DNA from 3 places in the Microbacterium sp. SLBN-146 genome. Region 2 is predicted to be linked to each of the others. Evidence: predicted binding sites of a transcription regulator. Region 2 holds the regulator's gene; each other region holds the start of a gene.
What was found. Region 2 encodes HspR, which represses chaperone genes until heat shock. Its sites were predicted from a motif close to AAGTTGAGTCNNNNNGACTCAACTT; they were not measured.

Region 1: a site for HspR is predicted at 8,848-8,872, ahead of FBY39_RS10130 (ATP-dependent Clp protease ATP-binding subunit). Genes of this name have one in related genera too.
Region 3: a site for HspR is predicted at 3,546-3,570, ahead of FBY39_RS06635 (Hsp20/alpha crystallin family protein). Genes of this name have one in related genera too.

The regions. Positions count from the first base shown of each region.
Region 1 covers NZ_VFMR01000001.1:2,313,836-2,323,936, reverse strand. Annotated here, with positions in the region: gene FBY39_RS10160 (amidase family protein) at 1-1,761, opposite strand, end outside; gene FBY39_RS10155 (cohesin domain-containing protein) at 1,854-2,549, opposite strand; gene FBY39_RS10150 (NAD-dependent deacylase) at 2,695-3,393, opposite strand; gene FBY39_RS10145 (ATP-dependent DNA ligase) at 3,393-4,916, opposite strand; gene FBY39_RS10140 (hypothetical protein) at 4,956-5,348, opposite strand; gene FBY39_RS10135 (LLM class flavin-dependent oxidoreductase) at 5,345-6,217, opposite strand; gene FBY39_RS10130 (ATP-dependent Clp protease ATP-binding subunit) at 6,253-8,805, opposite strand; gene FBY39_RS10125 (DUF3817 domain-containing protein) at 8,945-9,409, opposite strand; gene FBY39_RS10120 (class I SAM-dependent methyltransferase) at 9,473-10,101, shown strand, end outside.
Region 2 covers NZ_VFMR01000001.1:806,167-816,267, forward strand. Annotated here, with positions in the region: gene FBY39_RS03410 (SHOCT domain-containing protein) at 1-53, shown strand, start outside; gene FBY39_RS03415 (ABC transporter ATP-binding protein) at 121-2,163, opposite strand; gene FBY39_RS03420 (ABC transporter ATP-binding protein) at 2,160-3,887, opposite strand; gene FBY39_RS03425 (AI-2E family transporter) at 4,010-5,092, opposite strand; gene FBY39_RS03430 (potassium channel family protein) at 5,089-5,859, opposite strand; gene FBY39_RS03435 (DUF998 domain-containing protein) at 5,915-6,946, opposite strand; gene FBY39_RS03440 (DUF2252 domain-containing protein) at 7,012-8,382, shown strand; gene FBY39_RS03445 (heat shock protein transcriptional repressor HspR) at 8,383-8,853, opposite strand; gene FBY39_RS03450 (DnaJ C-terminal domain-containing protein) at 8,870-9,865, opposite strand; gene FBY39_RS03455 (nucleotide exchange factor GrpE) at 9,883-10,101, opposite strand, start outside.
Region 3 covers NZ_VFMR01000001.1:1,569,111-1,579,211, reverse strand. Annotated here, with positions in the region: gene FBY39_RS06655 (DUF2207 domain-containing protein) at 1-1,003, opposite strand, end outside; gene FBY39_RS06650 (MarR family winged helix-turn-helix transcriptional regulator) at 1,046-1,489, shown strand; gene FBY39_RS06645 (DUF4287 domain-containing protein) at 1,503-1,796, opposite strand; gene FBY39_RS06640 (DUF2804 domain-containing protein) at 1,843-2,859, opposite strand; gene FBY39_RS06635 (Hsp20/alpha crystallin family protein) at 3,061-3,516, opposite strand; gene FBY39_RS06630 (L-serine ammonia-lyase, iron-sulfur-dependent, subunit alpha) at 3,635-5,215, opposite strand; gene FBY39_RS06625 (molybdopterin-dependent oxidoreductase) at 5,233-6,840, opposite strand; gene FBY39_RS06620 (hypothetical protein) at 6,934-7,659, opposite strand; gene FBY39_RS06615 (RNA polymerase sigma factor) at 7,646-8,170, opposite strand; gene FBY39_RS06610 (CHRD domain-containing protein) at 8,388-9,101, shown strand; gene FBY39_RS06605 (class F sortase) at 9,098-9,760, shown strand; gene FBY39_RS06600 (family 43 glycosylhydrolase) at 9,850-10,101, opposite strand, start outside.

The DNA.
Region 1 (10,101 bases), 1.5 Mb from region 2:
ATCGCCTTCGGCGAAGTCGCGCCCGAGGAACTCGATGTTCGCGCCTCCCCCGGGGATCGGCTCGGTGGCGTTCGCCTGACCCATCGGCACGGTCACGGCGGGCATACCCGTGTTGGGGCTCAGGCGCATGTTCGTGCCGATCGTCCCGTAGGGGTTACCCGTCGGGTAGACGATCGCGTCGAGACCCTGTGCGTTCATGAGGTCCGTCACGATCTGCTTTCCGCGCGCGAGCTGCGTCGTGTGCGTGCCCTCGGGGCCCGCCCACGCCTCGTAGGCCTCGGGGGTGACGAGGGAGCGTGCGACATACGTCGCGTTCGCCGGATTCGACGCCGTGACACCCCGACTCGGGATGATGTTCGGCGACTGGCTGATCTGCGCGAGGCTGCGGGCCGCGACAGAGGGGTTCAGGTACGAATCGATGTAGTTCTGCAGATCGTGGTTGAACTCCGGACCTGAGCCGCTGCCCTCAGCAAGGATCGCGGCCCACCCCTCGGGCGCCGTCAGTTCGACGACCGTCGCGCCCTGGGCGCGGAGGTCCTCGAGGGCGGCGTTGAAGAGGCGCACAGTGCTGGCGTTACTGCCGATCATGGCGGGGACGTAACCGATCGTTGTGCCCTCGAGCGCCGAGGCGTCGAGCGAGGCCGTGTACGACTCGGGGACGAGTCCTGCCTGACGCGCCGTGATGGGGTCTGCCTCGTCGACACCGACGACGGCATCGAGCGCGACCGCCGCGTCGAGCACGGACCGAGCCATGGGCCCACCCGTGTCCTGCGAGAGAGCGAGTGGAACGATGCCGTCACGGCTCGCGAGACCGACCGTCGGACGCACACCCACGAGCTGGTTGTAGTTCGACGGGATACGGATCGACCCGCCCGTGTCGGTGCCGAATCCGAGCGCGGCGAAGTTCGCCGCGATGGACGCGCCCGTGCCACCGCTCGAACCACCCGCGTTCCGCCCCGTGTTGTACGGGCTCGAGACATCGAGGGTCGATCCGGCCGGCTGGCCCGCGCTGAAGGTCGACGAGAGGTTGACAGCGAACTCGTCCATGCTCGCCTTCGCGAGGATGACTGCACCCTCTGCCCGCAGGCCTTCGACCATCGTCGCGTCGGTCGTCGTCTGGTTGGCGTCCCAGCATCCGCAGCCGGCGGTCGTCGGCATGTCGAGGGTGTTGTAGTTGTCCTTGAGCGCGACGGGGATGCCGAGCAGCATGCTCGTAAGGCCGCTCTCCGCCCGCTCGGCGTCAGCCGCGGCAGCGGCGGCGAGCGCCGTCGTCGCCCCGACCGTCACGATCGAGTTGAGCGGACGCTCCCCTCCCTCCCGCACGACGCGGTCGTACGCGGAGATCCGGTTGATGTAGGCCTGCGTGATCTCGACCGACGTCGTGACGCCGGCGTTCATGGCGGCCTGCATGTCGATGACGCTGGCCTCGACGAGCTCGAAGGGACCGTCGTCGTAGATGATGCGCTGCGAAAGCCCCGCGATGTCGGCGACCGTGAGGACACCGTCGTCGTCGACATCGATCGCCTGGAGGCCGGGCCACGCGGCATCCGTACTCGTGGTCCCGAGAGCCGCGACCGCGACCGCGAGATCGTCCGTGTCGACCAGCTCGTCGCCGGTGAGGTCGAGCTCGGTGTAGAAGGGCATGAGGAAGGGCGCAGATGCAGCCTCCTCGACCGCGACGGCCGGAGTCGACACGGCGAACGCCGAGACGGCGGCCGCGGCGGAGGCGATCGCCAACGCTCGCGTGATGGGAGTTCTCACCGCAGAAATCCTTTGGTTTGTGGAGGGGAGGCGGTTTGTGGAGGGGAGGCGGTTGGTAGAGGAAAGGGACGACGGGGCGGAGCGCTGCAGAGTCATCGGTTGACCGCCCGTCGGCGAAGGACGAGCACGGCACCGGCAGCGATGAGCGCGGCCGCGAACACACCGACGACGGTCCAGACGCCGGCATCCTGACCTGTCACGGCGAGGGGCTGGGATCCGCTTCCTGCGGCCGATCCGTCGACGGGTGCCGCCGTGGCGGATGCCGTCGGAGTCGGAGTCGGGCTCGGTGCCTCGACGACAGTCGTCGTGACATCGATCGTGCCCTCGAGCGAGATCGTCTCACTGGTCGAACTGGAGAACGTGGCGGGACCCACCGTGATGGGGGTCGCACCGGCGCCGATCGCACGCAGCGTGAAGACGACGAGCTCCTGCGAACCCTCGAGCCCGGGAGACGTGCCCAGGCGCGTGTGCGTGAATGTGATCGTGCCGTCTCCCTCATCGACGGCGTCGAATCCCCCGGCGGGGAAGACGGCGCTTCCTTCGCTGAACGCGAAGAGGGTGGGGTCGATCGCCACCGTGACGGTGTAGGCGTAGAGGTCCGTCGCGTCGGTCACCGCGATGGCCACCTCGACGTCGTCGCCCACGTCGACGGATTCCGGAGCGGAGACGGACAGTTCGTCGATCTCGGGCGGTGCGGCGAGCGCTGCCGGCGCGAGCGCGATCGAGGCGCCGGCGAGCGCGAACGCTGTGGCGAATGCGGCGGTGACACGCGCGAGAGCGTGGGTCATCCGCCGTCGGGAGGAGTTTTCAGGCATGCGGAAGCAGGTCCTTCGGGAAAGAGGGCTGCTGGCGCGACGGGCTGATGCCGTCGCATCAGCGCGCCCGGGAGGGTCGGATGCCGCGACTCTTCCAGCCCCGTATTTCCTGCCCGTTTCAGCGTGTGTCGCGGACGATAAATCGGTCGACCCAGCGCGGCACGACGACGCTGGCGAGGCCCGACCAGACCTCGTCGAAGGGAACGTCGGCGTCGCTCGGTTCGAGGTTCAGCTCGACGGTTCGCGCGCCATATGCGGCGGCGAGCGCGACGTAACCGGCTGCCGGGTACACCGCCCCGGAGGTGCCGATCGAGACGAAGATGTCGCACGACACCACGGCGTCTCCGATGACGTCGAGCCCGTAGGGCATCTCGCCGAACCACACGACGTCGGGGCGCAGCGTCCGCTCCCCACACGCGGGGCACGCGGGTCGATCGAGCAGGTCGGCGTGCCACTCGGGTCGGGCCGCGCACGCACGACACAGCGCTCGGTTCAGCTCGCCGTGCATGTGCATGAGGCGGACACTGCCCGCGCGTTCGTGGAGATCATCGACGTTCTGCGTCACGACGAGAAAGTCATCGCCGAGCGCGCGCTCGAGGCGAGCCAAGGCGCGATGCGCTGGATTGGGGTCCGCCGTCGCTGCCGCGCGGCGGCGGTCGTCATAGAACCGGAGCACGAGGTCGGGGTCGCGCTCGAAGCCCTCGGGGGTCGCGACGGCGTCGACATCGTGCCCCTCCCATAGGCCTCCGGAGTCGCGGAAGGTGCGCAGACCGCTTTCGGCCGAGATTCCGGCGCCGGTCAGGACGACGATGCGCATCACTTGAGGAGCGTGCGCAGCGCCTGGATCGTGTCCGCGTCGGCCGGGGACTTGTCGGGGCGGTATCCCTTGACCCGTGCGAACCTCAGGGCGACACCGCCGGGGTACCGCGTCGAACGCTGGACACCGTCGATCGCGATCTCGACGACCGTTTCGGGTCGAACGTGGACCGCTCCCCCTGTGCGGTGCGTCTCAATCGTCGGGAAGTGGGCCGTCTGCCATCGGAGCAACTCGTCGGTGAGCCCCTTGAACGTCTTGCCGACCATGACGTAGCTGCCGCGATCGCCGAACTCGCCTGCGGGATCGAGGGCGCCGAGGTGGAGGTTCGACAATTGCCCCGCGCGGCGCCCCGACCCCCACTCGACCGCCAGCACGACGAGGTCATACGTCAGGACGGGCTTGACCTTGAGCCACGACTTCCCTCGCCGTCCTGCCGTGTACGTCGAGTCGATCGCCTTGACCATGACCCCCTCGTGGGATGCCGCGAGGGCGTCCTTCGAGAAGAGATCGGCTGCCTCGGGGTCGTCCGTGACGATCGCGGGGATGCGCCACGGAGCGGCGATGCGTTCGAGGGCCGCGAGGCGCTCGGAGAGCGGCTCGTCGAGCAGGTCGGTGCCGTCGAGGTGGAGGACGTCGAAGAACCACGGGCGCAGAGCGACGGTCGAGGCACCGTCTGCTCCGAATCGGGCCATCGTGTCCTGAAAGGGTCGCGGGTCGCCGTCTTCGTCGAGCGAGAGCGTTTCGCCGTCGAGGATGACGCGTTCGACAGGCAGCGCACGGACCACCTCGACGATCTCGGGCACGCGATGTGTGATGTCGGCGAGGCTGCGCGTGAAGACCCGCACGGCGTCGCCGTCACGATGGACCTGGATGCGCGCACCGTCGAGCTTGTACTCGACGGATGCCGCGGTCCCCAGCGACTGCACCGCCTCGCCCGCCGTCGGGGCCGTCGCCGCGAGCATCGGCAGAACAGCGCGCCCGACCTCGAGGCCGACCTCGTCGAGCGCCTCCGCGGGCTGCGTGAGCGCGATGCGTGCTGTCTCTCCGAGATCGCCCGAGAGCATCGCGGCACGCCTGACCGACGTCGCCGGGCGATCGGATGCGCGCGCGATCGCGTCGACGAGCACGCCTTCGAGGGCGCCCGTGCGCAGCTCGCCGCGGATGACGCGCGCGAGGAAGTCCCACTCGCCGGCGGTCGCCGCGGCGGCGAGCGAAAGCAGCTGCGTGCGGCGCACCGTGTTCGATCCCTGCCCCTCGGCGGCGGCGAGCGCCGTGAACGCGCGATCGATGTCGAGCACCCCGAGCGACCCCGTCTCGGGATGATCGACGTCGAGCGTCATGAGCGAACGCCAGCCCACGCCGATCCGCCCCTGCCGGGGTTTCGCGACGAGGATGCCGATCGCGGGGGCGATCTCGTCGACGTCGAGGGCACCGAGGACGTCGGCGAGAGCCGCGACCTTGGCGAGTCGCGAGGACGTCGCCGTCACGGCATCCGTCGCCTGAACGAGTCGCGAGAGGAGCATGACGCCATCCTGCCAGCCGCCCCCGACACGGAGGTGGTGTCAGCGACCGCGCGTCGACCAGAGCGCCCAGGCCACGAGCACGGGTTGGAGGAGGAGACGCACGAACCGAGCGCGGTCGGTACGCATGAGAGGAGCGTCGCGGCCCGTCTGCCACTGGTGCACATTGCCGGGGAACACCGCCACGAAGAAGGCGGCGACGAGGGCGCCGACGCGCCCGCGGTCTTTCGGAAGCGCCACGAGCGCGCCGCCGAGCAGGACCTCGGCGGCGCCTGATGCGACGACGATCATGTCCTTATCGGTGCGGAGGACGCGCGTGGCCCAATCGGGCACGACGATGCGGTAGCCGCGCCGACCCCAGAGGAGGTGTGAGAGACCCGCCGCCACGAGGAGGGCGGCGAGCACCCACCGTGCAACGGTGCGCGCGACCGTCACGACACGACCGCTCGTGCGACCTCGGCCGCGTCGGCGTAGAAGCTCGCGAGATCGCCCTCCCCGACGGCGGGGAGGAGGATGACGGCATCGACGCCGGCGGCGAAGAACGCCTGCGCGCCGCGCGCGACGGCGTCGGGTGCTCCCCAGAGCGCGCGCCCGATGTGGTCGCGGGGCGACGCCTGCCCCGCGAAGTCCGCCCGCACCCGTTCTTCGGCGCCTGATCCGAAGGCGGCGACGACGTAGGCCACGACGTCGTGCTCGCCGTCGCGACCCGCGCGCCCCTCCCGCACCGCCGCGACCTGGGCGGCCAGTTCGTCCGGCGAGCGGCGGCTGTCGAGCACGGTGCCGTCGGCGACCTCTCCGCTCAGCCGCAGCGTCTTGGGTCCTTCGGCCGCGGCGTAGACGCGGGGTGGCACGGGCGGCGGCCAGTCGAGCGCGACGTCGTCCAGCGTGACGTATCGCCCCTCGATCGACACCCGCTCCCCCGCCATGAGTCCGCGGAGCGTGGGCACGTACTCGCGCATGAGTGTCAGCGGCGACGCGACCCGCTCCCCCGCCTGCGCCATCCAGGACTGCACGCCGTGGCCGAAGCCGGGCAGGAAGCGTCCGGGGAAGGTGCGTGCGATCGTCGCGACCTCCATCGCCGAGATGGCGACGTTGCGCAGCGGCATAGGAGAGATCCCGATCCCGACCCGGAGGCGCTCGGTCCAGGCGAGAGCCATGGATGCCGCGGCGAAGCCCGACTGCCGGAAGCAGTCCTCCCACAGCCACAGCTCGGGAAGTCCCGCGTCTTCGGCGGCCGTCACGGCGTCGCGGAAGACCTCGGGAGGGTGGGGATAAGGGCTGAAGATCGCGCCGATGCGGGCCATGCCTCTACTGTGGCATGGCCCGCGGACACGACCGACTAGGCGGCGACGGCGAGCGGCGCTCCGGATGCGACGATGAGGCCGTCCTCGCCGGCATCCACCGTGACATCGCCACCGTCGACGAGCACACCGCTGACGAAGAGCTCGGCGACGCGGTCCTCGACCTCACGCTGGATGACTCGGCGGAGAGGTCGCGCGCCGTACTCGGGCTCGTATCCCGCGTCCGACAGCCAGGCCACCGCGGCGTCCGTCACGACGAGTCGCACGTCGCGCTTCGACAGTCGCGCCTCGGTCGCGCCGAGGAGCAGCCGCACGATGTCGTTCAGCTGCGCCTTATCGAGCTTGCGGAACAGGACGATCTCGTCGATGCGGTTGAGGAACTCGGGACGCATGGCCTCGCGGAGCTTGGCGAACACACGGTCGCGCAAGTCCTTCTCCGAACCGAATCCCGTCGCGCCGCCGCCGTCGGCGAGGAAGCCGATGGCTCCGCCACGTGACGCCAGGAACTCCGAGCCGAGGTTCGACGTCATGACGATGACCGTGTTGCGGAAGTCGATCGTGCGTCCTTGTCCATCGGTGAGGCGTCCGTCGTCGAGCACCTGCAGCAGCAGATTGAAGACGTCGGGGTGGGCCTTCTCGATCTCGTCGAAGAGCACGATCGAGTAGGGGTTGCGCCGCACACGCTCGGTCAGCTGTCCCGCCTCGTCATACCCGACGTATCCGGGAGGGGCCCCGACGAGACGCGACACCGTGTGGCGTTCGCCGAACTCACTCATGTCGAACCGGATGACCGCGGTCTCGTCGTCGAACAGCGACGCGGCGAGCGCCTTCGCGAGTTCCGTCTTTCCGACCCCCGTCGGGCCGAGGAAGAGGAACGATCCCACGGGGCGGTGGGCGTCGCTCATTCCGGTGCGGCTGCGGCGCACGGCCTTGGCGACGGCCGCGACCGCATCGTCCTGTCCGACGACCCGCGCGTGCAGTTCGCCCTCGAGGTCGGCGAGCCGCTCGCGCTCCGTCTCGGTGAGCCGGTTCACGGGGATGCCGGTCGCGCGGCTGATGACCGCGGCGATCTCGGGCTCGCCGACGATCGCTTCGCCGCGCGTCGCGGCACCCGACGCGGTCGCCTCGTCGAGGCGCTGCTGGACATCGGCGATCTCGTCGCGGATGCGTGAGGCCTCCTCGTAGTGCTCCGCCGAGACCGCCGCGTTCTTATCGGCCTCGAGCGTCGCGAGCTTCTCGACGAGCACGCTCACGTCGACCTTCGCGCCGAGCCGCAGACGCAGACGCGCGCCGGCCTGATCGATGAGGTCGATGGCCTTGTCGGGCAGGACGCGCTCCGTCAGGTAGCGGTCGCTCAGCTCGACGGCTGCACGGAGCGCCTCGTCGGTGTAGACGATCGCGTGGTGCTGCTCGTAAGCGGCCTTGAGCCCCCGAAGGATGAGGACGGCGTCCTCGACCGACGGCTCGCCGACGCGGACCGGCTGGAAGCGGCGCTCGAGAGCAGGATCCTTCTCGATGATCCGGTATTCCTTGAGCGTCGTCGCTCCGACGAGGTGGAGGTCTCCGCGCGCCAGACGGGGCTTGAGGATGTTGCCGGCATCCATCGCGCCGTCTCCGCCACCGCCGGCTCCGACGACCGTGTGCACCTCGTCGATGAAGACGATGAGCTCGCCCTCGAGAGACGCGATCTCGTCCATCGTCTTGGTGAGGCGCTCCTCGAAGTCTCCGCGGTACCGCGTTCCCGCCAGCATGGCCGGGAGGTCGAGCGCGATGACGCGCTTGCCGCGGAGCTGCTCGGGGACGACGCCCTCGACGATCGCCTGCGCGAGGCCCTCGACGATCGCCGTCTTGCCGACTCCCGCCTCACCGACGAGAACGGGGTTGTTCTTCGTGCGGCGGCTGAGGATCTCGATGGTCTGCTCGATCTCGTCGGTCCGACCGATGACGGGGTCGAGGCGCCCCTGCTCCGCGCGCGCCGTGAGGTCGTCGCCGTAGGTGTCGAGCATGGGGGTGCCGGATGCCGCGGCATCCGTCCGTGTGTCCGTCTCCGCGCCCGACGAGGTCACCGTCTCGCGGAGACCCTGCGTGAGAGCCTCCGCCGTCACACCGGCGCGGGCGAGGATCTGGCCGGCCGGGGTGTCCTGCGCGAGGACGAGAGCGAAGAAGAGGTGCTCCGGGTCGACGTACGTCGAGCCCGACGAACGTGCGACCTGGAAAGCGTGGAAGAGCGCGCGCTGCACAGAGGGCGTGATGACGGCTCCGTCGACGTCGGCGGGCGCGGATGCCGCGGGGAGACGCTCGTCGGTCGCGGCGACGATCGCTGCGGGGTCGGCACCGATCCGGCTCACGGCCTCGCTCGCGGGCGCCTGCTCGACGAGGACGCGCAGCAGGTGGAGAGCGTCGAGCTCTCGCTGACCGCGCTCGAGGGCGAAACGGCCGGCCTGCTGGAGAAGCTCCTGCGTGCGGGCGCCGAGGAAGCGGCTGAGGTCGATCGAGCGCTCCGCCCGGGAGCGTTCGCCCGCGAGATAGCGGGCGAGGAACTCGTCGAACGAGCCGTTGTCACCGATGGGGGTGGGGAAGTCTTCGGGCATTCCGTGTCTCCTGAAACCTGAGTCAAGGTCTATCAAGTCACAAACTTGAGTGAAACCGTATCAAGTTCAACGGGATGCGATGACGTCTATTCCCCGTCTCGCCGATCGCCCTCGGCGAACGCGTCGACGCGGGCGAACGCTAGTCCTTGCCGCCGGGCGGGCCGATCACGAGGAGGACGACGAAGAGCAGCACGACGGCGAGCGCGATGAGGAGCCCGAGCACCCACGGGCGGCGAAGGAACCAGCGCATGAGGCGGTCGTGCCAAGCGGCATCCCGTCGATCCTCCGTCGGCTCGAGACGCCAGGCACCCCGCAGGCGGCCCGTGCGGTGCAGCCAGATCTCGGTGGGGATCGTCGCGTAGGGGATGACGGCGCTGCCGATCGCGACGATCGTCGGACCTGCGCCCCATCGCTGGTTCTTCGCGACGAGGATCGCCGTCGCGCCGTAGGAAAGGAAGACGAAGCCGTGGATGCCTCCGCCGATCGTCACGGCGATCGCCAGGTCGGACGTCGCGCGCAGGATGAGACCGGTGATCAACAGCGTCCACGAGATCGCCTCCGCGATCGCGAGCGTGCGGAAAAGGGACAGGGGTGTGCGGAACACATCGCTCCTCGGGTCGGTGCCCCTCCAGCCTAGATCGTCGCGCCGGGCGGCTAACGTGGAGCGGTGACGTTCTCGCTCGATGGCCTGCGACGCTGGCCCGATCACGAGGCTCCCGAGCTCGTGGCGACGGATGCCGCGGACCGCCTGCTGCTCGACGAATCAGCGGACGCACGCGCGGGCATCGACGACGGCGACCTCGTCGTCATCGGCGACGACTTCGGGGCGCTCACGCTCGGGTCCGCAGACGCCGGCGCGCGCGGCATCCGGGTGCATCAGGATCCCCTGACGGGCGAGCGCGCTCTCGCCGCCAACGCGGCGGCGTTCGGGCTCACCGACACCTACCGGTCGCTTCCCCTCACGCGCGAGGTCGTCGCGGGCGCGCGCGTCGTGCTGCTGCGACTCCCCCGCTCGCTCGCCGAACTCCGCGACGTCGCGGGACTCATCGCGCTGTACGCCTCTGAGGACGTCGTCGTCTATGCCGGTGGACGCGTCAAGCACATGTCGCTCGGGATGAACGACGTTCTTCGCGAGTTCTTCGGCGTGCTCGATGTCACGCACGCGCGCCAGAAGTCTCGCGTGCTGATCGCCCGCGGGCCGGTCGGCGGACGCGAACCGATCGCGGACCGCACCGAGCACGACGGCCTCGTCGTGCTCGCCTACGGCGGAGTGTTCGCCGGAACGTCGATCGACAT
Region 2 (10,101 bases):
GCATCCTCGACGACGCCGAGTTCGCCGCTGCGAAGGCCAAGCTCCTCGCCTGAGCGCTACCGACAAGACCCGAACTGTCGTGTGTCGTGTCGCGCGACGACAGTTCGGGTCTTTTCGGCGTCAGGGGTGGGCGACCTCGGCGGGCGCGGAATCGGTCGACGCCTCTTCGGCGTCGAGGTCTTGTGCAGCCTGCTCGAACTGCGACTGGTAGAGCCGCCAGTAGGCACCGCGCGCCGCGATGAGCTCGTCGTGCGAGCCCTTCTCGACGATGTCACCGTGCTCCATCACGAGGATGAGGTCGGCATCGCGGATCGTCGAGAGTCGGTGCGCGATGACGAACGACGTGCGCCCCTGACGCAGGAGGTTCATCGCCTGCTGCAGGAGCAGCTCCGTGCGCGTGTCGACCGAGGACGTCGCCTCGTCGAGAATCAGCGCCGACGGCTGCGCGATGAAGGCGCGCGCGATCGTGATGAGCTGCTTCTCGCCGGCCGAGACATTCGAGGCGTCCTCGTCGAGCACGGTGTCGTACCCGTCGGGCAGCGAGTGGACGAAGCGGTCCACTCGGGTCGCCGTCGCGGCGGCGATGATCTCGTCATCGGTCGCCGATTCGCGCCCATAGCGGATGTTGTCGCGGATCGTGCCGGCGAAGAGCCAGGGATCCTGCAACACCATGCCGGTGCGCGAGCGCACATCGTCGCGAGTGAGCTCGGCGATGTTCTGCCCGTCGAGCAGAATGCGTCCGCCGTCGAGTTCGTAGAACCGCATGATGAGGTTCACGAGCGTCGTCTTGCCCGCCCCCGTCGGCCCGACGATCGCGACCGTCTGGCCGGGCTCGACCCGGAACGACAGGTCGGTGATGAGCGGACGCTCCGGCGTGTACGAGAACTTGACGTGCTCGAACTCGATGACGCCGTCACCGTCGACGGGCTCGGGAGCATCCGGCGAGTCGGCCTCCTGCTCCTCCGCGTCGAGCAGCTCGAAGACGCGCTCGGCCGATGCGACTCCCGACTGCACGACAGCGGCCATCCCGCCCAGCTGCGACAGCGGCTGCGTGAACTGCTGGGAGTACTGGATGAACGCCTGCACATCGCCGAGTCGCAGTTGCCCTCCCGCGACCATGACCCCACCGAGCACCGCGATGCCGACGTACGTGAGGTTTCCGATGAAGGTCATGCCCGGCATGATGACGTTCGAGAGGAATTGAGCCCGGAAGCTCGCCTGGAAGAGCTCCTCATTCTCGGCCTCGAACTTCTCGCGCGAGTCCTTCTCACGTCCGTACACCTTGACCAGCGCATGCCCGGAGAAGGACTCCTCGACTCGCGCATTCAGCATGCCGACCTTGCGCCACTGGATGCCGAACGCCTTCTGCGACTTGGGCCCGATGACACCGAAGATGACCGCCATGAGCGGCAGCGACACGAGCGCGACGAGCGCCAGCTGCCACGAGATCGAGAACATCATGAACAGCACACCGATCACCGTCAGCACGGAGGTCAGCGCCGACGAGAGCGACTGCTGCATCGTCTGGGTGATGTTGTCGATGTCGTTCGTGACGCGCGAGATGAGGTCGCCGCGCTGCACCCTGTCGAAGTACGACAGCGGCAGACGGTTGATCTTCACCTCGACGTCTTGGCGGAGGCGCCACATCGTGCGCACCATGATGACGTTGATGACGTAGCCCTGGATCCAGCTGAGAAGCGAAGATCCCACGTAGATCGCCAGGACGGCGACGATCACCATGCGGAGGGCATCGAAGTCGACTCCCGCTCCGACGGTGAAGTCGTTCATCGCGCCGACGACGTTGGCGAAGTCGGTCTGCCCCGCGGCTTCGAGCGCCGCCACGACGTCGGCCTGCGACGTGCCCGCGGGGAACTGCTGGCCGAGGCCGGCCGAGACGGCGCCCTCGAAGATGAGGTTGGTCGCCTCGCCGAGGATCTTCGGGGCGATGACCGCCAGGACGACACCGATCGCCCCGAGGACGGACACGATCGTGAAGGCGACGGCGTGGGGCTTGAGCAGGCCGATGAGGCGCCCGAAGCTCTTGCCGAAGTCGGTCGCCTTGCCCGGCTTGACGCTGTCCCAGTCGCCGGAACTCTGGCGCGCCTGCTCTGCCAGCTCGAGTTCGAGCTGCTCTTGTTCGGTGAGGGTGTCGGGAGTGCTCATGCCTGCACCGCCAGCTGCGAGTCGACGATCTCTCGATAGGTGGGACTCGACTCGATCAGCTCCTCGTGGGTGCCGAGTCCGACCATCCGGCCGTCTTCGAGCACGACGATGCGATCGGCCTCGGTGATCGTCGACACGCGTTGGGCGACGACGATCTTCGTCACGTGGGGCAGTTCGCGCCAGAGAGCCTGACGCAAGCGGGCATCCGTCGTGAGATCGAGGGCCGAGAAGGAGTCGTCGAACACGAGGACGTCGGGCTGATGCACGATCGCGCGGGCGATCGCGAGGCGCTGGCGTTGGCCGCCCGACACGTTCGTTCCACCCTGTGCGATGCGCGCCTCGAGCTGTCCCTCCATCTCTTCGACGAAGTCGCGGCCCTGGGCGATCTCGAGAGCGGCCCACAGCTCCTCGTCGGTTGCGTCCTCACGCCCGAAGCGCAGATTGGAGGCCACGGTTCCCGAGAAGAGGAACGGGCGTTGCGGCACGAGACCGATCCCCTTCCACAGCAGATCGAGGTCGGCTTCTCGCACGTCGACCCCGCCGACGAGCACGGCTCCTGCCGTCACGTCGAAGAGGCGCGGGATGAGCGAGATGAGCGTCGTCTTGCCGGCGCCGGTCGAACCCACGACGGCGACGGTCTCACCGGGTGCGGCGTCGAACGTGATTCCCTGGAGCACGGGCGACTCCGCCCCCGGGTACGTGAACTCGGCGTCGCGGAACTGCACCGCACCGCGCGCGGGGAAATCGGTCACGGGATTCTCCGCGCGGACCAGCGTGGACTCGCTCGCGAGCACCTCGCCGATGCGCTCCGCCGACACGGCGGCCCGCGGGATCATGATGACCATGAAGCTCGCCATGAGGACACCCATGAGGATCTGGGCGATGTACTGCATGAAGGCGAAGAGCGTGCCGATCTCGATGCTCCCCTGATCGACCTCGATGCCGCCGAACCAGATGACTCCGACGACCGTGACGTTGAGCACGAGCATCGCGAGGGGGAAGAGCAGGACGAAGAGCGAGCCGACTTTGCGGCCGACGATCATGATGTCGGTGTTGGCGACACCGAACCGCTCCTCTTCGATGTCTTCGCGCACGAAGGCGCGCACGACACGGACGCCCGTGAGCTGCTCGCGCAGCACACGGTTGACGGCGTCGAGCTTCTTCTGGAACTGACGGAAGAGCGGCACCATGCGGCTCACGACGAGCAGCACCATGACGAGGAGCAGCGGCACCGCGACGGCGATCAACCAGCCGAGGCCGAGATCCTGACGCAGCGCCATGATGACTCCGCCGATCGCGAGGAGCGGCGCCGTGACGAGCATCGTCGAGCCCATCATCGCGAGCATCTGCACCTGCTGCACGTCGTTCGTGTTGCGCGTGATGAGCGAGCCGGGCCCGAAGGCCGACACCTCTCGCTCGGAGAAGGCGCTCACCTTTTCGTAGATGTCGCGGCGGATGTCACGGCCGGCCGCCATGGATGCGCGGGCCGCGAAGTAGGTCGCGATGATGGCCGCGACGATCTGGCCGAGCGAGATCACGAGCATGAGGGCGCCGGTCGACCAGATGTAGGGAATATCACCCCGCGAGACACCCTGATCGATGATGTCGGCGTTGAGCCGGGGGAGATACAGCGTTGCGACAGCCGAGGCGATCTGGAACACCAGAAGCGCGCCGAGCAGCCACCGATAGGGCTTGAGGTAGCGGAAGAGGAGTCTGCCGAGCACGGGTTCTCCAAAGCGGATCGAACGATGTGGTGATGTGCCCCGGAAGCGGGGTCCGCGAGAGCGGTTGACGAAGAGCGCACTTCAGGCTACGACCACCCGCCGACACTCGGGTCGCCGGATCCCTACGCCGAGAGCGAATCCGGCGACGCGCGCACGGCGGTATCGCCCGACAGCCACCGCAGCCAGCGGGCATCAGGGTCGCCTTCGAGCACGAGCGATCGCACGAGCAGCGTCAACGGGATCGAGAGGATCGCTCCGAGCGGCCCGATGATGAACGTCCAGAAGACGACCGAGAAGAAGCTCAGCGTGAGGCTCAGGCTGACGGCGTCACTGACGAACTTCGGCTGGATGAGCACCTGCAGCGTGACATTGACGACGCAGTAGATCGCGACCACGACGAGCATGAGCGGCCATCCGCCGACGACGAGGGCGAGGACGGCGGGTGGGATGAGGCCGAGGACGAACCCGATGTTGGGGACGAAGTTCGTCACGAACGCCAGGATGGCCCACACGACGGGCGCCGGGACCCCGAGCGCCCAGAGAGCGAGCCCGTCGATGACCGCGACGACCGCACCGAACGCCGCGTTGACGACGTAGTAGCGGCGCACCCCCGTGTTGTACGCGCGGAACCGCTCGACGGTCGGGCGGATGGAACGCCCGAGCGACGCCTCCGCACGGGAGTACCGCGCGCCGTCCGCCGCCATGAAGATGACGTACGCCAGGACGAAGAAGAAGGCCGTCAGCACGCCGAGGGCCGTGCCGCCGAAGGATGCCACGAGCGACGCGATCGTCGACGGCTCGAGGATCGAGCCCGCGGCATCCGCTGCTTCCTGATCGAGTCCCACCGACTGCAACCAGCCCACGATGCCCTCCGCCGTCGCCCGCAAATCGTCGGCGACGTCGGCGACGAGCCGCACGAACTGCGTGCCTGCGAACCACAGCAGCAGCACGAGCGCGGCGAGGATCAGGTAGGCCAGCACGATGACGGCCGTCGTGGCAGCCCAGCGTGGCCACCCTCGCTTCTCGAGAGGATGCCGGAGCGGATGGCAGATGATGACGATCACGGCGCCGAGCGCGAGCGGTCCGACGAGCTCGCGCGCCGCGGAGACGCCGGCCAGCACGACGACCGCAAGGGCGAGTCCGAGCAGCACGCGCAGCATCGGCGACAGCACGGGCGGCGCGGGGACCGGCTCCGGCCGTCTCATGGGGCGTCCCCGGTCTCGACGTTCTCGGGCGCGGATCGGGAGGCTCCGCGGCGCGGCACCAGCGGGACCGGTACGGAAGGCGCCTGCGCCACCCGCTCGACGACAGACGAGGAGATGGTCGCGACGATGAGTCCCACCAGGACTACACCGCCCGCCATGAGGACCACGGCAGCCGTCCGCCCCGGGATCGTGACGGGCACGAAGTCGCCGTAGCCCACCGTCGTGACGGTGCAGAACGCCCACCACACGGCGTCGCCGAAGCTGTCGATCGAGGCGCCCGGTGCATCTCGCTCGAACTGGAGCACAACCAGCGAGATGTACCAGATGAGCAGAAGGGCCGATCCGACACCGTAGATGAGGAGCCGCGCGCGGAGGGTCGACCCCGCTGAACGCCGGAATGCGGCGAGTCGTGTCGAGGCATCCAGGAGGCGGACGGGCCGGAGGGCGGGGACGAGCACCATCCCCAACGACACCAGATGTGCACGGAACCACGCCCCGCGCGGCCGCGACAACGCCAATCGCACGAGGTAGTCGACGACGAACATGATCCACGTGAACGCGATGATCGCCGTGGTCAGCCCCGCGAACGGCCCGCGCACATTGCCGACGACGTGGATCGTATACGTGATGAGGAACAGCAGCGCGGCGATCGTGAGCGGCCAGTACATCGCCGACGACCACCGATGGGTCGCCGCCGTCTCGCCGGGCTTCATCGTCCGCTGCGGCTGGCTCTCGTCCCGCACAGGCGCGGGTGTCTCATCCGTCACGGTCGAACTCTAGAGCGACGGCGGCGTCGCGCCTCCGAGCCTCGCCGAGCGGGCGTCAGCCCTCGGTCTCCGTGTCGATCTGGAGCGCGGAGGCGTTGCGGATGAACACGATGATCCAGCTGAAGACGAGGATGCCGGCGACGAGCTCGACCGCCGTGAGGGTGTAGTACCCGACGGCGAAGAAGATCGCCAGCACCAGGATCACGGCGATGAACACGCCGCCGAGCAGGAGGAAGACGCGCGGCATGCCCGGGATCCAGCGGTGTAGGCGGACCACGAGGACGCCGAAGGCGACGACCATCCCCGAAGCGACCGCCGTGTGGATGGCGAAATACCTGTCGACGGGGAACACGCCGACGAGGCCGAGGAAGATCCCGACGACGATGAGGCATGTCCGCACGCGTCCGATTCCGACCGGATTGCTCGTCGGGATCCCGGTCGTCGCATAGCGGGACAGCGTCGTCACGATGATGCCGGCGACGATGAGCGTCAGGTTGAAGGCGAGGGAGGAGAGGTCGTCGTTCATCCCGAGGGCGCTGAGGTTGTCCTTCCACCACAGCGGGTCGCTGGCCGTGAGCATGCTCGCGACGATCCCCTCCACGAGGAAGACGGCGAGGACGACCGCGAGCAGCTGCAGGTCCATGTGGGAGGCCGAGTAGGACACGACGTACGCCGTCACGGCGCCGACCGTGCCCGCGATGAGGATCAGAGGAAGAGCGAAGACCTCGGCGCCGATGAAGCCGCGTTCGAGGATGTCGGCGAAGAGCGTCCAAGTGAGCAGCGCGATGATCCCGTGCGCGAGGGCGAGCGCAGCGATGTCGACGACGTCCAGCACGCGAAGTCGCCTGCCGCCCCACACGGCCCAGCGCCCGCCGACGAAGGCGAGGATGCCGACGACGGCGGCGGCGATGGCCGCGAACTGACCGAGTGACCCCGGTCCCGCGATCGGTGCGTCCTGGAACCGGAACACGAGAATCGCGGCGACGCCCACGAGGACGAAGGCGGCAGCGCCCACACCGAGGGCGAGCGACTCGCGTGAGCGTTCGCTCGTTTCGACGGAGGACGCGGGAGTGTCGAGGGTGCCCACAGCCCCGAGGGTACTGCGCGCCGCGGGGTGGAGACAGACGACGATCCGTGCGCCACAATGACGGCATGTCGACACCTTCCGCCTTGACCTTCGCGGAGTCCTGGTCTGCACCGCCAACGATGGCGGCGCGGACAGCCGAAGGGCGCCTCACCCGCCAGCGCGTCGCGCGGTCCACCCTCTCGTGGCTCACGACGACGGACCGCGACCCCCTGAGCATCCTCGAACGACAGAACGCGACGCGCGTGCCCGAACTGATTCCGCTGCGCACCGAGCGGATGGCCGCGAGCCCGTTCGCGTTCTATCGCGGGACGGCTGCGCTCCAGGCCGCCGACCTCGCGCGCGACCCCCATTCGGGGATCCTCGTACCGTCCTGCGGTGACGCTCACGTCGCGAACTTCGGCTTCTACGCGTCGCCGCAGCGCACGCTCGTCTTCGACCTCAACGACTTCGACGAAGCGGCGTGGGCACCGTGGGAGTGGGATGTCAAGCGGCTCATCACGAGCATCGTGATCGGGGGACAGGCGACATCCCGGGACGAGGAGGTCGTGAGGGATGCCGCGCTCGCGGCCGTCCGAACCTACGCGCGCGCCATGGCCGCGCACGCCACGGCCAGTCCCCTGACGCGGTTCTTCGACCACTACGACGTCTCAGCCGCGGCCAGCTCGGCCGACAAGGAGACGCGCGCGGTGCTGCGCGAGGCGATGCGCGATGCGGAGAAGCGCACGGGCGACCGCGCGATGCGCAAGCTGACGGAGACGGAGCCCGGCGGACGTCACGTCTTCGTCGAGCATCCCCCCACGATGGTGCACGCGGATGACGCCGTCGAAGCGCGGCTCCGTCAGAACGTCGTGCAGTACGCGGCATCCGTCAACATCGACATCCGGATGCTCCTCACCCACTACACGGTCTCGGACATCGCCCGCCGTGTCGTCGGCGTCGGAAGCGTCGGGACGCTCTGCACTCTCGTCCTGATGCAGGACGGTGACGGGAACGCGATGGTCCTCCAGGGCAAACAGGCCAATCAGAGCGTCCTCGTGGAGTATGGCGGCATCGTTCAGCCCGAGGCCTTCACGACCTTCGTCGGCAACCACGGCGAGGGTGGGCGCGTCGTGGCGATGCAGCGCATTCTGCAGGCGGTGTCCGATCCGTTCCTCGGGCACCTGCAGGCGTATGCGGGTGACTTCTACGTGCGTCAGTTCCACGACATGAAGGGTGGCATCGACCTCGAGCAGCTCGAGGATCGCCCGTTCCGCGTCTACGCCGAGTCGTGCGCCGCCGTCCTGGCGCGCGCCCATGCGCAGTCCCCCAACGCTGCGGTCGTGGCGGGCTACATCGGCAACGGTCGTGTCATCGGCGAAGCGCTGCTGGAATGGGCGAACGCCTACGCCGCGCTCTCCCGCCAGGACTACGAGGCTTTCGTCTCGGCATCCGCCTGATCAGTCCTCGTCGACATCGTCCTGTGCGACATCGTCCTGTGCGACAGGATGCCGCGGCCGCCACACGACGATGTCGGTCGCGCGGCGGGCGCGCGCGCCGTGGCGCAGCGTGACGACGGCGCCTGTCGACCCGGCGGCGAAGACGCGGGCCCCGGGACGACGCTCGAGTTCGGCACGGACACGGTCCTCGAGGTCGCGGACGCGCAGGTGGAGATCGCGTACGCGCGCCTCGAGTTCGAGGATGCGCACGATGGCGGGGAGTCCGATTCCCTCCGCCGACATGCGTGCCACCTCGCGTAACTGCTGGACGTGCCGGAGCGAGTATCGCCGCGACCCGCCCTGCGTCCGAGCGGGAACGACGAGACCCATCCGGTCGTACTGACGGAGCGTCTGCGGGTGCATGCCGGTCAGTTCAGCGGCGACGGCGATCGCGAAGATCGGGGCGTCCTCGTCCAGATCGTCGGTCGTCATCGTTCTCACCTCCTCGTCAGCCGCGCGCCTTGGCCATGAGCTCCGCGCGCGGGTTCTCCTTCGGTTCGAGCGACTGGAACTTCTCGAGCGCTTCTCGCGCCGCGTCGTCGAGGTGCGCCGGCACCGCGACCTGGACTTCGGCGAGAAGGTCGCCCGTGCCCTTCTTCGTCTCGACGCCGCGGCCCTTCACACGGAGCACACGGCCCGACGGCGTTCCGGGTGCGACGCGGAGCTTGACGGGCTCGCCGCCGAGGGTCGGAACCTCGATCGTCGCGCCGAGCGCCGCCTCTGTGAACGTGACGGGAACTTTGACGCGTAGGTTGAGGCCCTCGCGCTCGAAGACGGGATGCGGCCGCACCGTGATCTGCACGACGATGTCGCCCTGCTCGCCGCCGTCGGGCGACGGGCGCCCGCGTCCGCGCAGGCGGATCTTCTGCCCATCGGACACCCCTGCGGGGATCTTGACCTTGAAGGGCCGACCGTCCTCGCCCTGAAGCGTGATCGTCTCGCCCTTGGTCGCCGTGAGGAAATCGATGGTCGTGCGTGCGGTCACATCCGCACCGCGCGTCGGTCCGCCGTACCCGCGGAATCCGCCCGTCGTCTGCCCGAACCGCCCGGAGCCGAATCCACCGCCGCCGCTCTGCCCGAACATCGAGAAGATGTCGTCGAAGTCCTCGGCCGACGCGTACCGTCCGCCCCCGCGACCCTGGCTGAACTGCGAGAAGACGTCCTCGAAACCGCCGGCGCTCTGGCCGCCCGCCGTGAAGCGCGCGCCCGAGCCCATCGCTCTGATCTGGTCGTACTCCGCCCGCTGCTCGGTGTCGCTCAGCACGGCGTACGCCTCGCTGATCTCCTTGAACTTGGCCTCCGCGGTGGCATCACCCTGGTTGGAATCGGGGTGGTACTGCCGCGCGAGCTTGCGGTACGTCTTCTTGAGGTCGGCGTCCGAGACGTCTTTGGAAACTCCGAGGACCTTGTAGAAGTCCTTGTCGAACCAGTCCTGACTTGCCATGGATGCCTCCTCCTGCCCTACTCGGCCGGAACGGCGACGACGACCTTGGCCGGCCGCAGTTCGACATCGCCCAGGCGGTAGCCCACCTCGACGACTTCGAGCACGACCGTCTCGGTCTGGCCGGGGGTCGGCACCTGGAAGATGGCCTCGTGCTGCTGGGGGTCGAAGGCGTCTCCCGCGGTACCGTACGCGGTCACTCCGAGCTTCGCGGCGGATGCGCGGACCTTGCCTGCGAT
Region 3 (10,101 bases), 760 kb from region 2:
ACCGTCCGGGGGTTCCCTCGAGAATCCGGATGCTGCCGACGACGGCCTGCTCGAGGACTTCCGCGGGGATGGCCTTCGTCACGAGCCCGAGCAGCACGGCGCTCTCGAGGGCATCCACTTCCCGCGGAGGGGTGTACTCCGCGATGATCGTCGGACGTCCCGGATCGTCGCGCAGATATCGGCGACGCACCACGATCGCGCTGACGAGCGCCCCGATCGCGCCGACGCCCGCGACGGCCTGGAGCCATCCCCACGGCGACGCGAAGTACGACGAGTCGAACGGCGTGAAGGTGCCCGCCGCGAAGGCGACCGCGACCGTCATCGTCTCGTACGGGGCGAGCGGACCCGTCGTCGCGACGACCGCTCCGGAATCCTCCTGGATCTCGCACGTGTCCGTCGCGCCCTGCGATCCGACATAGCAGGATGCTGCACCCGTCAGCGCGTCCGCGAGGGCGTCATCGACCTCCAGCCGCATCGATGTGCGGCCGAACGGCTGCCGCCAATCGGTGCCCGTGACGTCCCAGTAGAACTCGTCGACGCCCGTGTCGGCGAAGTACCGCGTCACGTTGTGGAGGGTGTACTCGAAGACGTAGGTCTGCCGCCCGTGCACAAAGTCATCCGCGCGCGACGTCATCGAGAACATCCCCTCGTCGGAATCGGTCCCGGAGGCCCGCTCCTCACCCGCTCCATCCGTGATCGAGAGAAGTTCGGGATGCAGCGGCGCGCCCTGGTAGAAGTCCGGGATGACGCGTCGCATCCCGCGGTTCTGGTCGTACTCGGGGAAGACGGCAACGAACGTCTCCCGCACGTGGAGTGTGCTCGTGCCGTCCTCCGCTCTCGACAGCTCGTACTCGACGTCGAGGCTCTCGAACGTGAAATCGTCCACATCGGCAGATGCCGACGCCGCACTCGCGCCGATCGTGGGCCCGAAGAGAAGGATCGCGAAGACGGAGAGGAGCACCGCGACGAGTCGAACCGTGAGCGCTCTCGTGCCACAGACCATGCGAACAGCCTAGATCCGTCAGGTGGGACGTACTCTTGCTCCATGACTGATCGCCGGCTGGCCATTTCGGCATGGGAGAGTCTGTTCCGCGCGCAGCACGAGGTCTTCGAGGAGATCCGCTGCGACTTCGACGACACCGGCCTGTCCCAAGCCGAGTACGACGTCCTTCTGACGGTCACCCGCGGCCGAAACCGCACCGCACGACTGCGCGAAGTCACTGCCAACATGCTCATCAGCCAGCCGAGCGTCTCTCGCCTCGTCGACCGGATGGTCGCGCGCGGACTCGTCTCGAAGTGCGCCGACCCCGAGGACGGGCGCGGGGCGCTCGTCACGGCGACGGATGCGGGCGACGCGGCATTCCGCCGGATCGCGACGGCGCACGGTACATCCATCGCACAGCGCATGTCGTTCCTCAGCGACGAAGAGCTCGCTCAACTGCGCGCGTTGACCGCGAAGCTGCGTTCCTCCCCACCGAAGGGGTGCTGAACCGCGGCTGAGCTCAGCTGTTCGCGGGATTGGACGCCCGGCCATCGAGCCAGAGCGTGTCGGAGGCATCGGCGTGGGTGCCACCCGAACCGACGTGCTTCGCGTCGATCTTCGGCCCCTTCGTGATGACGTGCACGAGCGCCATCGCATGTCCGCGCCCCAAGCCGTAATCCGCGCCGAGCCACGCGATGATCTCGCCCGCCTTCGTGCCGGGACCGAAGCCCTTCTGCGCCGCGAGATCCACGAACTCGCGAGGAGTGACCCCCGTCTTCGCCTCGATGTTGTCGAGGTAAGCCTGGAACGACATGCGTATCCTCTCGGTGCGGATCGACGTCTCCACTGTAGCGACCGAGTCACCAGCGGTTGTGGACCTCCTCGGCGAAGCCGAAGACGTGATCGAAGGGGATCGCGTCGCCCTCCACCGTCCGGAACGTGCCGCTCCAGTATCCGAAGCACTGGTCGGTCGAGTTCGCGACGATACCGAGATTCGTGCGGGAGACCTTGTCATAGAAGGGCTCGAAGGATGCCTCGAGCCCACCGCCCGCAACGACCCACGGACGACGCCACTGTTCCATGTCGTAATCCCACCCCACCTCGCCGTGGATCTTGTGCATCCGACCGTCGACGAAGAAGGCGTTCTCGCTGACACCCGTACCCTCGGTCCATCGCCCGCCCAGTTGGATGCCGATGACCCGGCCGTAGGAGCGACCTCCCCCCGCACCCCAGTTCCACCGCACGTCATACGGCCACCGCCCGCGCCCGTGGTCGAGAACGGCCCACGAGCGTCCCTTCGGAACGTCGAAGGTCTCTCCCGCGATCGTGACCGTGCCGGATGCCGGACGCGCGACGTCCTTGACGGTGTACTGGAACCGCGTATCCGACCACGGAACCACGACACCGAGTCGCTCGTGACCGGCCGGTGCCGCCGCGACGACGTCGAACGCGACGTCGGGTGCCGCCGCGCGAACGCGCGTCCCTCCGTCGACGGGCTCGATGTCGATCTCGAGCGAGCGCGTTCGAGCGCGCGCCGGACCAGCGTCGAGTGATGCCGGCAAGTGCACGCCGCGCGAAGGGACGACCGTCGCACTTCGCCCCCACGAGCGTTCCGATGCGCGATCGAAGACCCACACTTCGTGCACGGCCGCATAGTCGAGCGACGACACCGTCGCGGCGAGGACGTGTGACGGGGTGGCGACGTTCCAGTACTCCCAGCGCTTGTTCCGGCCCCAGCGACTTCGGCCGATGGCGGCGGTGTCGACGAGCGATTTCCGCGCCCACCCGACGGCACGTCGATCGAGTCGACCGTCGGGAAGAGTGAGGGATACAGGTTCGGTGATCTCGCGTTCGGGCACGGAGAACGGGTCGTTCATGGGCATCCTTGCGGACGTCCGTCGGGCCAGGTCAGGAACACTGCGCCGTCAGGTGATGGGGGGCATCCGGTTCGGGCCGGACGTTTCGGGTGAGGAGATCATACCCGTCCGACCTATCGCGCCCGCCGCCGAACGCCGTGGAGCCACCGGCGCCGCGCCGGTGGCTCCACGTGTGATCCTCGATTCGGGCAGTGTCCCCGATCACTGTTCGACGAGTCGCGGCTCCTCGCTCGACTCGTGCGCCTCGATGACCGCGTCACCGGCGTGGGACGTGACCTGGATCTTGCGCGGCTTCGCCTTCTCGCTCACGGGGATCGTGACGCTCAGCACGCCGTTGGTGTAGCTCGCCGAGATGCGATCGGTGTCGACTCCCTGGCCCAGGTTGAGCTGACGCAGGAAGCTGGCCGCCTCGCGCTCGCGAGTGATCCACGTCACACCGTCTCCGGTCGAGAGCGTGCGCTCGGCGCGGATCGTCAGCAGCTGGCCGTCGACGTCGACGTCGACCGAGCCCGGATCGATGCCCGGGAGATCAGCGGTGAGCACGTAGTGGTCGCCGTCGCGATAGAGATCCATCGGCATGCGGCGCGGGCCGCGGCGCGTGTCGAACAGGCTCGACGCGAGACGGTCGAGGTCACGGAAGGGGTCGTAGGTTGCCATGGTGTCCTCCTCGATGTCGAAGTGTTGTGGGGTTGAGTCGAGTCGACTCAACCTGCCGCTAGATTAGCACTCTCCCCTATCGAGTGCTAATGACATCGAGCGAATTTTCAGGTGCAGGTCAGCACTCGATGACGTTCACCGCGAGACCGCCCTCGCTCGTCTCCTTGTACTTCGTCGACATGTCGATCCCGGTCTGCCGCATGGTCTCCACGACGGCATCGAGTGAGACGAAGTGCGAGCCGTCCCCGCGCAGCGCGAGCCGCGCGGCGGTCACGGCGGTGGACGCGGCGATCGCATTCCGCTCGATGCACGGGATCTGAACGAGCCCTCCGACGGGATCGCACGTGAGGCCGAGGTGGTGCTCCATCGCGATCTCCGCGGCGTTCTCGATCTGCCGGTTCGTCCCGCCCATGACGGCTGTCAGGCCCCCCGCCGCCATCGCGCACGCCGACCCGACCTCCGCCTGGCATCCGCCTTCGGCACCCGAGATCGAGGCATTCGCTTTGAACAGTGACCCGAGTGCCGTCGCCGTCAGGAGGAATCTGCGGATGCCACGTCGACGGTTCGCTTCTGCGAGCGCTGCGGGGGAACCCTCCGCGAGCTCGGGCTCCGGCGGGTGGAAGCCGAGGAGCGCACTCCCGACGAGCTCACCATAGGGCGTGACCGCGTTGCCCGCACCGAGTCCGGAGTCGGCGAGGAACCGCCACCAGTACATCGCGACGGCCGGCACGATTCCCGCCGCGCCATTGGTCGGTGCCGTCACGACCCTCCCACCCGCGGCGTTCTCCTCGTTGACCGCCAGTGCGAACGCGCCGAGCCATTCACCCGGGAGTTCCCGACGCCCCGTCGCCTCGGCCTCGTCGAGCTGCTCCCGGATCGCACCCGCACGCCGCTTGACCTTGAGGATGCCGGGGAGCACCCCGTCAGCGCGGAGCCCCGCATCGACGCATCCCGCCATGGCATCCCAGATCGCGTCGAGTCCCCGGGCGATCTCGTCGTCGCTCCGCAGCGCCTCCTCGTTGATGCGGGCGGCTTCCGCGATCGTGATGTTGCGCTCGTCGCAGAGCGCGAGCAGCCCCTCGGCGCTCGAGAAGTCCAGGGGGTAGGCGTGCGCCTGTACGCGCGGCGGCTCGCCCTCGCGGCGGATGAAGCCACCGCCCACCGAGTAGTAGGTCTCCCGCAGGATGAGCGCATCATCGTCGACGGGTGACGGTGATGCCACGGATGCCGCAGCACTCCCCGTCTCGCGGACGAGCGACGGCGCGGCATCCCTCGGCGGACCGGCGTCCGGTGAACCCCACGCCTCGAGGATCATCCCGTTCGGGTGACCGGGAAGCCGCGTGCGCGGGACGAAGGCGATGTCGGACTTCGAGAACGGCACGTCGTGCGACCCTGCGACCCGGAGTGCGCGGCCCTCGGGCCAAGCCGTCCACGCGGCGCGCACGAGGTCGGGGTCGACGGTCTCGGGTTCGAGGCCCATGAGCCCCGCGACGACGGCGTCGGGGGTGCCGTGGCCGATACCGGTCGCACCGAGAGAGCCGTACAGCGTGCAGGTGACGCGCTGCACGTGATCGAGCACGCCCCCTTCGCGCAGGCGCACGGCGAAGTCGAGGGCGGCCCGCATGGGACCGACCGTGTGGGAGCTCGAGGGTCCTACGCCGATGGAGAACAGCTCGAACGCCGATACGTAGGCGCTCACCCCACCAGGCTACGTCGTCAGGTGACCGTGATGAGCGACCGCTGCCAGCCGGAGGATCCGTTGGGGGCGATCGGCGCGCGCTCCTCGATCTGAAGGTCGCCGTTCTTGTTGACGGCCCGCACCGCGACGTAGTGCGTTCCGGGAGTGGCATCCCACTCCACCATCCACTGCACCCACGTCGTGTCGTTGACCGCCTCCGACAGCGTCGCCGACTGCCAGTCGCCGTCGTCGATCTGAACTTCGACCCGCTCGATGCCGACCGCCTGGGCCCACGCGACGCCCGCGATGGGGATGCGTCCCGCGGCGACGGGAGCGCCGATCTTGGGGGTGTCGACGCGCGAGGAGAACTTGATGGGCGCCTCGGCGCTGTACCCGCGAGGGGTCCAGTACGCCTCGTCCTGCGCGAACGTCGTGACCTTGAGCTCGCTGAGCCACTTCGTCGCCGACACGTAGCCGTAGAGCCCCGGCACGATCATGCGGACGGGGAAGCCGCGCTCGAGCGGGAGCGGCTCGCCGTTCATCCCGACCGCGAGGATCGCATCGAGACCGTCGTCGGTGAGCGATGTCAGCGGCGTACTGGCCGTGAAGCCGTCGACGCTGCGCGACAGCACCATGTCGGCGCCCGACTGGGGTCCGGCCATCCTGAGGATGTCGCGGACGGGCACGCCCAGCCACTTGGCATTGCCGACGAGGTTGCCGCCCACTTCGTTCGACACGCAGGTCAGGGTGATCGAGTACTCGTCGAGACCCATGTTCACGAGGTCGTCGAAGCTCAGCTCGATGCGCTGATCGACCATGCCGTCCACGACGAGCCGCCACGTGTTGGGGTCGATCGTCGGGACGGTCAGCGCCGTGTCGACCCGGTAGAAGTCCTCGGGCGGAGTGAAGAGCGGCGTGAGGCCGGGGATGTCGAACTCGGCACCCGCGGGCACCATCACGGTCGACTTCGGTGCGGGGAGGCGCAGCGCCTTCCGGACGGCTTCGACCGACGAGGTCGCGACGCTCACGGCGCGCGCCGTGATCCCCACGATGAGGGCCGAAGCCCCCGCGATGGCTGCGAGGGCGAAGAAGCGACGTCGGTCCAGGTTTCGCGGGGCGGGGGTCGTGTCAGCATCGACCTGCGTCTCGGCATCCGTTTCGACCTCCGACTCGGTCGGCGCGACAGCCCCGTTTCGCCACGCACGGAGGCGGCGGCTGAGGAGCACGAGGATGACGGCACCCCCGATCGCACCCAGCACGGGCGGCGCGAACGCCAACGGCGTCACCCCCGCACGCGTCACGATGGCGGCCGTCGACAGGACTCCCGCGATCCCGAGGGCGACGACGCCGAGCGGAGGACGGACGAGTTCCAGGATGCCGGCGACGGCCGACGCCACGGCGACGGCGATGCCGAGGCCCACGAGGAGCGCGATCTTGTCGGCCTCCCCGAAGGTCTCGATCGCGAACTCTTTGAGCGGCTGCGGCACGATGTCGATGACGAACGACCCCACCGCGAGGATGGGGCTCGCTTCGCGGGCGACGACGAGCGCGACGAGCTCCGCCACCGCCAGGAAGACGAGTCCGCTCACGAGGCCGGCGAGCGCGGATGCCGCGACGAATCGCCCACGTCGAATGCGAGTGCTCACGTTCTCCTCCTGTCACCGATGACGGTGTCGGCGCGCAGGTGTCTGCGCGGTCGGGAGTTGTTCGGAAGCGTCGCCGAATCGGATCCCCGCTCTTCAGGCCTCCGGGAGGTCGGCGTGCGCGATGACCTCGGCGGCGGCGTCCCTCAGCTCGAAGCGGACCGTGTCACCGCGCATCACGGCGGCGTTCATGCGGCAGAGGATCGGCACCTCCGACCCGAGGATCTCGCCCGCCGAGAACTCGCTGCCGTCCGCCCCGATGAACACGACGGCGTACGTCGCGCCCACATCGAGTCCCGTCGCTTCGAGAATGGCCTCCGTGCCCCACGTGTGGGCGACGAGTTCCGCCTCGACGTCGATGCCGTCGAGATCATCGCGCACCTGAAGGGGCTCGACCGCGCCGAGCGTTCCGGGCGGACCCGAGGGCGGCTGATTCGTGAGACCCGGCACCCCGAGCCCGATGACGAGACCCGCCGCGAGGCATGCCGCCCCGACGAGGGGCGTGATCCACCGGCGCGGACGAGGCCTCACCGGCGTGACGGTCACCGGCGCCGCCCCCGCGCGAGCGTCGATGGCGGGTGCATCGACGGCAGGGAGCGATGACAGCACGCGCTCTCGCAGGGCGTCGGCGTCGCGCGGTGTCGTCCAGACGACATCGCCGCGGCGGAGCCGGTCGGACACGATGCCGAGCTCGCGGAGCTCGTCGTCGATGCGCGGATGGTCCCGTCGCAGCCGATCGAACTCCGCCGATTCGCTCGGAGTGAGCTCACCCGCGAGGGCTGCCGCGATGAGTTCCGCGATGCGGTCGTCAGGAGTGTTCATCCTGCGCCTCCGTCCCTTCGAGATGTCCGCGCAGCGCCCGGAGGGCGTGGTACGCGCGTGTACGCCAAGTCGCGACGGGAACGCCCGTCGCATCCGAGAGCTCCTGGTAGCTGCGGCCCTCGATGTGGACCGCCACGACGGCGGTCCGGTGCGGTTCGCTCAAGCGGGCGAGCCCTTCGAGGATGCCGAGTCGCTCGAGGGGGTCGATGGCGTCGGCCGTCCGCGTCTCGAGCTCCGTGTCGTCGCCGATGCGCGGCAGCCGCGCCCGCGCACGGAGAGCATCCGTGACGACGTTCCGCGCGATCGAGAACAACCACGTGCGCTCCGACGCGCGCGTGCCGTCGTACCGATCGCGCGACCGCCAGGCGCGGAGGAAGGTCTCCTGCACGCAATCCTCCGCGAGCGGCCTGTCGCGCAGGGCGTTCATGGCGAAGCCGAGAAGCGCGCTGCCGTTCTCATCGAACGCGCGTGACGCGTCGAAGGCGACGACCTCGCCCGGCTCCGGACCCATCCGGTTCCCCCCACGTCCTCGAGCGACCTCCGCCATCGCGTCCGCCCTCCCTCACAGGCTAGTGATCCTCGCGGACCATCCGTCGTCAGGGCATACGTCCGCACGCCCCCCGACGTTCATCGACCGGCGATCTGCGGGCGAGATGAACGAAGACGGATGCCGCGGCGTAGAACCCCGTAACGGATGCGTCCGCGTCCCCGTGGAAAGGACCGAGGAAATGACGAAGAAGACAATCGCCCGTCCGATCACGATCGGCGCGCTCGCGTCGGTCGGACTGCTCGCGATCGGAGCACCGGCTTACGCAGATACCGAGGTCGCCGAACCGTCGAGCTTCACGAGCGCGTTCACTGTGATGGCGACGCCCGACCAGGTCGTCAACAACGACGGCGTCGCAACACCCGGCCAGCCCGGGGCATCGGGAACGTTCACGTTCCGGATCAACTCCGACCTCGAGATCATCTGCTACGACATCCGCCTCGAGGGAGTGAGCGGCGACTACCAGAGCCCCGCCCGGACAGCCACCCACATCCACGAGGCCGCCGCGGGCCAGCCCGGACCGCCGCGCATCGCCTTCCCCAACCCCGCACCCGTCGGCGACGGCCCGCGCACGTCGTCGGGATGCCTCCAGGGGCCGTTCACGACGGGCATCGAGGCGAACGGCGCCGACACGGGCGACGGCTTCTCGCTCGCTCAGATCGAGGCGAACCCGGCCGGATTCACGGGCGACTCCCACACCGTCGACTATGCCGCCGGCGTTGTCCGCGGCCAGCTGACCGCCGTCCCCGTCGGCGGTGTCGACACGGGTGCGGGCGGCACGGCCGGTGGAACCTCCGACGCCCTCGGACTGAGTGCTGCCGCGCTCGGCGTCGTCGGCCTCACGGTGGGAACCGCGGTCGTCCTGCACCGACGTCGGCAGACTGCGAGCCGGTGATCCCCGCTCCGCGAGCCGCGCGGCATCCGCTCTCCTCCGGGCGGGTGCCGCGCACCGCGGGTGCGCTGACGATCACCGCCGCGCTGATCCTCACGGGGTGCGGCTCCGTCGCCGACGCCGCGCCGGAGTCGACGCCGCGACCGACCGTCACGACGGCGCCGTCGGTGACGGCATCCCCCACCCCGACAGCCACGATCGCGCCGCTCCCCCTCGGGGTCGCCCCCGCCCGCGTGACGCTCCCGGCGATCGGCCTCGATGAGCCGCTCATCGACCTCGGCATCGCCGCCGACGGGTCGATGGAGGTGCCGTCCGACTATGACGACGTGGGGTGGTTCACGGGTGGCGGACGCCCGGGCGGTCACGGTCCGCTCGTCATCGCGGGACACGTCGATTCACCCACGGGCGTCGCCGTCTTCATGCGGTTGCGCGATCTCGTCCCGGGAGACGCGGTCGAGATCACGGATGCCGCGGGCACGGTGCACAGCTATGTCGTGACGGAGACCGCCGACTATCCCAAGTCCGCTTTCCCCACCGCGCAAGTCTTCGGGGCGGTCCCCCACGACGAACTGCGCCTCATCACGTGCGGCGGTGTCTACGACCGCGGCGCCGACTCGTACGTCGACAACCGTGTCGTCTACGCCGTCCGCGCCGACGCCTGAGGGGCCGATCCCCCCTCGGGGAGAAAGCGATGCGGCGACGGAGCCGAAGCATCCGTCGCCGCATCGTTCATGCCGCTAGCAGATCACTGTCATCCGCACGAGAAGGCGTTGTACGTCACGGTCTCCGTCGTGGAGCCCGTGGCAGACGTCGCCGTCGCGGTCAGCGATCCGCTCGCGAACGCCACCGTGCGTGTGGCCATCGCGGACGACACCGCCTTGCCCGGCTGGACCGTGGCGTACGTCTTGCTGCCGTACACCGTGGTCAGCTCGATCGACACGGGCGAGTCATCGAGGTTCTTGGCCTGGACGACGAGGTACGCCTTGCCGGCGATGCATCGCGT